Regions from separate parts of the Amycolatopsis sp. lyj-346 genome, predicted to be linked through region 1. Evidence: riboswitches for the same ligand, from Rfam matches in the RefSeq annotation. Region 1 holds a riboswitch; the other holds the start of a gene.
What was found. Region 1 has a riboswitch for S-adenosylhomocysteine ahead of metH (methionine synthase). Riboswitches for the same ligand answer to the same signal wherever they lie in the genome.
Positions count from the first base shown of each region.

Region 2: another riboswitch for S-adenosylhomocysteine. It lies ahead of ahcY (adenosylhomocysteinase); the one in region 1 lies ahead of metH (methionine synthase).

Region 1 covers NZ_JAJPWT010000011.1:294,169-298,517, reverse strand. Annotated here, with positions in the region: gene ACLJQE_RS29720 (sugar porter family MFS transporter) at 1-627, shown strand, start outside; gene ACLJQE_RS29715 (LLM class F420-dependent oxidoreductase) at 651-1,511, opposite strand; S-adenosyl-L-homocysteine riboswitch at 1,772-1,850, shown strand; gene metH (methionine synthase) at 1,865-4,349, shown strand, end outside.
Region 2 covers NZ_JAJPWT010000028.1:29,777-34,125, reverse strand. Annotated here, with positions in the region: gene ACLJQE_RS43350 (Ku protein) at 1-477, shown strand, start outside; gene ACLJQE_RS43345 (hypothetical protein) at 601-810, shown strand; gene ACLJQE_RS43340 (hypothetical protein) at 1,231-1,386, opposite strand; gene ahcY (adenosylhomocysteinase) at 1,523-2,983, opposite strand; S-adenosyl-L-homocysteine riboswitch at 3,067-3,146, opposite strand; gene ACLJQE_RS43330 (GNAT family N-acetyltransferase) at 3,178-3,663, opposite strand; gene ACLJQE_RS43325 (hypothetical protein) at 3,660-4,337, opposite strand.

The DNA of each region.
Region 1 (4,349 bases):
GCCCTGCTGCTCGCGATCGGCCAGCAGTTCAGCGGCGTCAACGCCATCAACGCCTACTTCCCGACGATGCTCATCGGCCTCGGCTTCGCCACCCAGGCCGCGCTGCTGTCCGGCGTGCTGCTGGGCGTGACGAAGTTCCTGTTCACCGCGTGGGTCGTGTTCGTGGTGGACCGCTGGGGCCGCAAGCCGCTGCTGCTCGTCGGCAACGTCGTCATGGTGCTGACGCTGGTGGCCGCCGGCCTGGTCGTGCTGAACGTCCACGACACCGGCACGCGCGGCCTGCTGATGCTGGTGATGATGGTGCTCTACCTGGTCGGGTACGAACTCGGCTGGGGCGCGGTCGTCTGGGTGATGCTGGCCGAGGTCTTCCCGCTGAAGTACCGGGCCACCGGCATGGGCATCAGCAGCGTGGTGCTCTGGGCGGCGACGGGCATCGTGAGCGCGGTGTTCCCGATCATCTCCGATCCGGGATCCCTCGGCATCGGCGGCTCGATGTTCCTGTTCGCCGGGGTGAACGTGGTGCTGTTCGTGCTCACCCAGTGGCTGGTCCCGGAAACCAAGGGCCGCACGCTGGAGCAGATCGAACTCGACCTGCGGGCGCGCCAGGGCGTGGCGGCCAAGAGCTGACCCCGGGGGTCGTGAAGGACTTTTCAGGACGTTCCGGCGGGGACGAGGGTCAGCTTCCCGGCCAGCCGCCCGATCCACGCCTCGACCTCTTCGGGCGAGCGGTCGGGGAGGCCGAAGATCGTCTCGGTCACGCCCAGCGCATCCAGGTGCGCAAGGCGTTCCGGGTCCGGCCGCTCGCCGAGCGCGCAGATCCGCGGCGCCCCTTCGCGGCCCTCGGCGCCCCAGATTTCCTTCAGCAGCGCCACGTGCCCGTCCAGGTCGGTGTCGGCCGGCGTGGTGAGCCAGCCGTCCGCGTGGCGGGCGATCCAGCGGAACGTCTTCTCGGTCGGGCCCGCGCCGAGCAGGACCGGGATGTGCCGCTGCACCGGCTTCGGCCACGCCCAGCTCGGTCCGAAGGAGACGAACTCCCCGGCGTAGGCGGCTTCCTCCTGTGTCCACAGTGCACTCATCGCCTCGAGGTACTCGCGCAGCGCGGTGCGGCGGCGGTTCCCGGGCACGCCGTGGTCGGTCAGTTCGTCGACGTTCCAGCCGAAGCCGGCGCCGAGGGTGACGCGGCCGCCGGAAAGGTGGTCGAGGCTGGCGATCGTCTTCGCGAGGGTGATCGGGTCGCTCTCGACCGGCAGCGCCACGGCGGTGGCGAGCCGGATCCGCTCGGTGACCGCGGCCGCCGTCGCCAGCGCGACCCACGGGTCGAGCGTCCGGCTGTAGCGGTCGTCGGGCAGCGACGCGTCCCCGGTGCGCGGGTGCGGTGAGGTGCGCTTCACCGGGATGTGGGTGTGCTCGGGAACGTAGAAGGTCGAGAACCCCGCGGCCTCCGCGGCCCGCGCCGCGGCCGCCGGGGTGATCCCCCGGTCGCTGGTGAACAGCACGATTCCGTAGTCCACCCGCGGAGCGTATTAGAACGTGTTTCAGTTTTCAAGCGGCTTCGCGGTGACCTTGCGTGGTTGACCAGGCGCTTCCGGTGGTCTTGAGAGGGGCTCGATCCCCGGCTGCCACACTCGGAGGCCGGCAGCTGCGGGCTGGTCGGTCGACGGAGGTGCAGGGTGACCCGGAAGATCCATTGTGGACGGACAGCGTCCCACTCAGTGGACACGTCGGCGGGGCGGGATGGCGTCCACGGGCCCGGTTCCGATACCGTGGACCACAGGCCGAGAGGCGCTGCAACGGACCACCGGGTCCGCCACGCTCGGCCGGGAATGACCAACCAAGGGCGCCTCCCGATCGAGGGAGGCTGCCGGTGAACACCCCGTTCGATTCAACAGCGCGCCTGCGTGAGCTGCTCGACCAGCGGGTGGCCGTGCTCGACGGCGCCTGGGGAACCATGTTGCAGGGGGCCGGGCTGACCCCCGCCGACTACCGCGGCGACCGCTTCGGCGAGCACACCCACGACGTCACCGGCGACCCCGACCTGCTGAACCTCACCCGCCCGGACGTCATCCTCGACGTGCACCGCCAGTACCTGGCCGCGGGCGCGGACATCACCACGACGAACACCTTCACGGCCACCAGCATCGGCCAGGCCGACTACGGGCTGCAGTCGCTCGTCCACGAGATGAACGTCCGCGGCGCGCAGCTGGCCCGCCAGGCCGCCGACGAAGCCGGTGGGCGCTTCGTCGCCGGGTCGATCGGCCCGCTCAACGTCACCCTCAGCCTGTCGCCCAAGGTCGACGACCCGGCGTACCGGGCGGTCACGTTCGAGCAGGTCAAGGCCTCCTACGCCGAGCAGATCGCCGGCCTCGCCGAGGGCGGCGTCGACCTGCTGCTGGTCGAGACGATCTTCGACACGCTGAACTGCAAGGCCGCGATCGCCGCCGCGCGCGAGGTCGCCCCGCACCTGCCGCTGTGGATCTCGGTGACGATCGTCGACCTGAGCGGCCGGACGCTGTCGGGGCAGACCGTCGAGGCGTTCTGGAGCTCGATCGAGCACGCGAAACCGCTGGTCGTCGGCGTGAACTGCTCGCTCGGCGCCCAAGAGATGCGCCCGCACGTCGAGGAGCTCTCGCGGATCGCCGACGCCTACGTCGCCAGTCACCCGAACGCCGGGTTGCCGAACGCCTTCGGCGGCTACGACGAAACGCCCGAAGAGACGGCCGACCTGGTCGGCGGGTTCGTCCGGGACGGCCTGGTCAACCTCGTCGGCGGCTGTTGCGGCACCACCCCGGCCCACATCGCGAAGATCGCCGCCGCGGCGAAGGGTGTCACTCCGCGCGAGGTGCCCGCGCCGCGCAGCCACACCCGGTTCAGCGGGCTCGAGCCGTTCGGCATCGGCGCCGACACCGGCTTCGTGATGATCGGCGAGCGCACCAACGTCACCGGCTCGAAGCGGTTCCGCCGGCTGATCGAGTCGGGCGACCACCAGGGCGCCGTCGACGTCGCGCTGGAGCAGGTCCGCGGCGGGGCCAACCTGCTCGACGTCAACATGGACGCCGACCTGCTCGAATCCGAGCAGGCGATGACGACCTTCCTCAACCTGATCGCCACCGAGCCCGAGGTCGCCCGGATCCCGGTGATGGTCGACAGCTCGAAGTGGACCGTGCTCGAAGCCGGCCTGCGCTGCCTGCAGGGCAAGGGTGTGGTCAACTCGATCAGCCTCAAGGAGGGCGAGGAACCCTTCCTCGCCCAGGCCCGCACGATCCGGGACTACGGCGCCGGCGTCGTCGTGATGGCGTTCGACGAGCAGGGCCAGGCCGACACCGCCGACCGCAAGGTGGAGATCTGCGGCCGCGCCTACGACCTGCTGACGCAGAAGGCGGGCTTCGCGGGCGAGGACATCATCTTCGACCCGAACGTGCTCGCCGTCGCGACCGGAATCTCCGAGCACAACGGCTACGCGAAGGCGTTCATCGAGGCGCTGCCCCGGATCAAGGAGCGCTGCCCGGGCGCGCGGACCAGCGGCGGCATCTCGAACCTGTCCTTCTCCTTCCGCGGCAACGACGTGGTGCGCGAGGCGATGCACTCGGCGTTCCTGTTCTACGCCGTGCAGGCCGGGCTGGACATGGGCATCGTCAACGCCGGCCAGCTCGCCGTCTACGAAGACATCCCGAAGGACCTCCTCGAACTGGTCGAGGACGTCCTCTTCGACCGCCGCGAAGACGCCACCGACCGGCTGGTGAGCTTCGCCGAGAACGTCAAGGGCAGCGGCACCAAGCGCGTCGTGGACCTCTCGTGGCGCGAAGGCACGGTCGGCGAACGCCTGTCCCACGCGCTGGTGCACGGCATCGTCGACTACATCGAGGAAGACACCGAAGAGGCGCGCCGGACGATGGCACGGCCCCTCGAGGTCATCGAAGGCCCGCTGATGGACGGCATGAAGATCGTCGGCGACCTGTTCGGCTCGGGCAAGATGTTCCTGCCGCAGGTGGTCAAGAGCGCGCGCGTGATGAAGCGGTCGGTCGCCTACCTCGAGCCGTTCATGGAGGCCGAGAAGGAGGAGGCCCGGCTCGCGGGCCGGGCCGCCGTGTCGAACGGCCAGGGCAAGGTCGTGCTCGCCACGGTCAAGGGCGACGTCCACGACATCGGCAAGAACATCGTCGGCGTGGTGCTGGGCTGCAACAACTACGAGGTGATCGACCTCGGCGTGATGGTGCCGGCGGCGAAGATCCTCGACACCGCGGTCACCGAGGGCGCCGACGCGATCGGGCTGTCCGGGCTGATCACGCCGTCGCTCGACGAGATGGTCAACGTCGCCACCGAAATGCAGCGGCGCGGCCTGAAGCTGCCGC
Region 2 (4,349 bases), on a different contig from region 1:
AAGTCGAGCCAGGTGGCCATCGCGAAGGTCGCGGTCCGGCAGCGGGAAAGCATGGCCGTGCTGCGGGTGCACGCCGACGTGCTGGTGATGACGACGATGCTGTGGCCGGACGAGGTCCGCGAGCCCGACTTCCCGTTCCTGCGCGACGACCCGCCGCAGATCCGGCCGCAGGAGCTCACCATGGCCGGTTCGCTGATCGACTCGCTGGCCGAGCCGGTGTTCGAGCCGGAGAAGTACCACGACCACTACCGCGAAGCCCTGGAAGAGATGATCGAGGCCAAGGTCGCGGGCGACGAGACGACCAAGCCGGCCGCCGTCACCGCCAAGGCCGACGTCGTCGACCTGATGGCGGCGCTGCAGGCCAGTGTGGACGCGGCGAAGAAGTCGCGTCAGTCCTCTTCGGAGGCGTCCGAAGAGGACACCAAGCCGGCGAAGAAGAAGCCGGCCACCCGCAAGCGGGCACCCAAGCCCGCCTGAGCTCGCCGGTACCCGCCTCGGACGGGTGGTTGTGCCGACACGCCGCCGGAGTACCGCGCCCGCGCGCTGCGCCGTCCTACCTTGGGGTGCACGTCGTTCACGAGCGCGGGAAGGCGGCCGGTCATGGAGTGTGCTTCTTGTGACGCCGGGATCGATCACTGTCACGGCACGCTGGTGGTGCACCCGGAAGTCGGCTTCGCCGAGTGCACTGATCCGGCCTGTGCGGACGGTGACCGCGTGCGTCACGCGTTGATCGTGGACTGCCAGGGCGTCGGCGGCGGGTGTAGCTGTGTCGCCGCGCCGCGGAAATCCCTGCTGCACCAGGTTTCCTGAGCCTCCCGCCAGGATCGGGCAGGCCTTCCCGGCCGGGCTTCCCGCCCGCCGGGAAGGCCTGCCCGGCGTTCGGATGCCGTCAAGGACGTCACACGATCGTGTATGCAGCTGTGTACAGCGGCTTGGCGATGTGCTAACACTAACGGGGTCCTTCGGCTCTCCCTCCCCCTCGGAGCCGGAGGACCCTTTTCGTTCCCGGGACGGGTGTCCGTTGTGGATGGGTCGGCGCCGGCGATTCACGGGGCAAGGGGAAATCGCCAGTACGTTTTTCACCGGCGCCGCAGCGCCGGTGAAACCTCGGACCGGAATCAGGTTCGAAGCCATTTCTCCCGGCCGTGATCTTCCGGCCGGGAGAAGGCCGAACGGCCTGGCGCGCCAGCTCTGCTGCTGACGCGCCAGGCCGTGGCGGAGTTCTCGGGATCAGTACCAGTGCGCCCGGCCACCGATCCGGCGGCCGGTGCCGCCCAGGATGGCCAGTGCCACGCCGGCCACCGCGAGAATGATGCCGATGGTGTACAGCACCGGGATACCGACGATAAACCCGATGACCAGGAGAATCACACCGAGAACGATCACTTGACACACTCCTTCGCACGAGACCCGGCCCGGCTCCGTGCCGTCCGGGCGGATGCGCTTCTCTCGACAGGAGGATGGCCAGTTTCCCGATAAACCAAACTACGGCGAATGGAGCAATCTTGAAGCAGTGCCGGGATCAGTACCGGTAGTGATCGAGCTTGTACGGCCCTTCGATGTCGACGCCGATGTACTCGGCCTGCTGCTTCGTGAGCTTGGTGAGTTTCACCCCGAGCGCGTCCAGGTGCAGGCGGGCCACCTTTTCGTCGAGGTGCTTCGGCAGCCGGTGCACGTCGGTGGCGTACTCGCCGGGCTTGGTGAACAGCTCGATCTGCGCGATCGCCTGGTTGGTGAACGAGTTCGACATCACGAACGACGGGTGCCCGGTCGCGTTGCCCAGGTTCATCAGCCGCCCCTCGGACAGCACGATGATCGCGTGGCCGTCCGGGAACGTCCACTCGTGCACCTGCGGCTTGATCTCCGTCTTGGTGATGCCGGGCAGCTTCGCCAGCCCGGCCATGTCGATCTCGTTGTCGAAGTGCCCGACGTTGGCGACGATCGCGTTGTGCTTCATCCGGCTCATCTGCTCCGCCGAGATGATGCCGAAGTTGCCGGTGGTGGTGATGAAGATGTCGGTCTGCTCGACGACGTCGTCCAGCTCCACCACGTCGAGCCCGTCCATCGCCGCCTGGAGCGCGCAGATCGGGTCGATCTCGGTGACCGTGACCCGGGCGCCCTGGCCGCGCAGCGCCTCCACCGCGCCCTTGCCGACGTCGCCGTAGCCGCAGACGACCACGCGCTTGCCGCCGATCATGACGTCGGTGGCCCGGTTCAGACCGTCCACAAGGGAGTGGCGGATGCCGTACTTGTTGTCGAACTTGGACTTCGTCACCGAGTCGTTGACGTTCATCGCGGGGAAGAGCAGCTCGCCGTCCTTGGCGAGCTTGTAGAGCCGCTTGACGCCGTTGGTCGTCTCCTCGGTGACGCCGCGGATCTCCTTGGCCATGCGGGTGAAGCGGTCACCGTCGGCCGCCAGGCTCGCGCGCAGGGTTTCGAGGACGATCCGGTACTCCTCCGGGTCCTCTTCGGACGGTTGCGGCACCGCTCCGGCCGCCTCGAACTCGACTCCCTTGTGGACGAGCAGGGTGGCGTCGCCGCCGTCGTCGAGGATCATGTTCGGGGCCTGTCCGCCGGGGAAGGCGAAGAGCTGGTCGGTGCACCACCAGTACTCTTCGAGCGTCTCGCCCTTCCACGCGAACACCGGGGTGCCCGCCGGGGCGTCCACCGAGCCCTCCGGGCCGACGACGACCGCGGCGGCGGCTTCGTCCTGGGTGGAGAAGATGTTGCAGGACACCCAGCGCACCTGGGCGCCGAGCGCCACCAGGGTCTCGATGAGCACGGCGGTCTGGACGGTCATGTGCAGCGACCCGGCGATGCGGGCGCCCTTCAGCGGCTGCGCGGCGGCGTACTCGCGGCGGATCGCCATCAGGCCGGGCATCTCGTGCTCGGCCAGCCGCAGCTGGGTGCGGCCGGCGCCGGCCAGCGCGAGGTCGGCGACGGCGAAGTCGAGGCCATTGCGGGTCTGCAGTTTGTCACTCATTCTTCGGTGCACTCCGGAGTTCGTCGGGATGCGCTCGGGAGGCAGCACGGAAGTCCTTGCGGACAACGAGAAAGGCACCTCCCTCACGGGAGGCGCCCTTGGAGTCGTGGTCACGGGCCGAGCGTGGCGGAAGAAGATTTCCGTCGCAGCGCCTCTCGGCCCGGAACCAGGATGGCAAAGCCGCGGCGAGGCTGTCAAGCGAGCGAACGGGCCATGAGAACGTCGTCGACGTCCTCCCCGTCCATGCGGAACTCGCCCCGCAGCACCCCTTCCACGACGAACCCGCACTGCTCGTAGACCCGCCGCGCGCCGAGGTTGGGCCCGAGCACGCGCAGCGTCACCTTGCGGGCGCCGCGGTGGCGAGCCTCGGCCACGGCGGCCTCGACGAGCTGCCGCGCGATGCCGAGCCGCTGCCGGCCGGGGTCGACGGCGAGGCCGTCGATCACCGCCACGTGCCGGTGGGCGGGGATGCCGAACCCCTCGCCGAGGCGCACGTACCCGGCGACCACGCCGTCGTGCTCCGCGACGAGAACGTCCTCCGGCCGGGTGCTGCCGTCGAAGAACGGCGTACCGGGCGGCGGTGGGGGAGCGGGGGACACGGCCGGGGTCCAGGTGCGTTCGTCGATCTTCGCGAGCACGGCTTCGTCTTCGGCGCGGGCGAGGCGGGTGGTGATCGTCACTCGAGCTCCCGCCAGGCCTGGTCCACGAGCCCGGCCAGCTCGCGCGGGTCCCGGTTGCCCGCGGAGCCCAGGCTCCGCACCGTGACGGTCAGGTCCGGGCCGGTGCGCTGGCAGCTCGTGACGAAGGACTGCTCGGGGTCCGGTGTCGACCCGGCGGCCGTGGAACCGTTGTGCCGCAGGCATTGCACGGCGCCGACGCGCACGAGTTCGGTGCTCGGCACGGCGAGGCCGAACGCCTCGATGTCCTCGTAGGGCGCCACGAGTTCGGGGGAGGGCGCACGCACGGCGATCAGCTGGACACCGCGTTCCAGCTGGTCGTCCTGGTACTGCTGGGCGACCGACCCGGCCCCGCCGTAGGCCACCGACACGCGGGCCGCGGTCTCCCGGTCGGTCTTTTCGATGCGGGTGACGACGGCCTGACCGTTGCCTTCGCCGAGCTTCGCGATCGCCTCCTGGGCCCGGCTCAGCTCGCCCAGCCGGGGCGGCGCGGAAAGCGACTGCCCGCTCGGGCCGCCGCCGAGCAGGCTCAGCACCAGCCACGGCACGCCGACCAGGAGCGCGCCGACGACGAAGCCGAGCAGGCCGGTCACGGCCGGCCGGACGAGGAGCGAGCGGCGGCGGGGTGCCGGAGCGGGGGCCTGCTGCCCCGGCACGGGCGGGAAATCCTCGGTCACCAGGGAATCCTG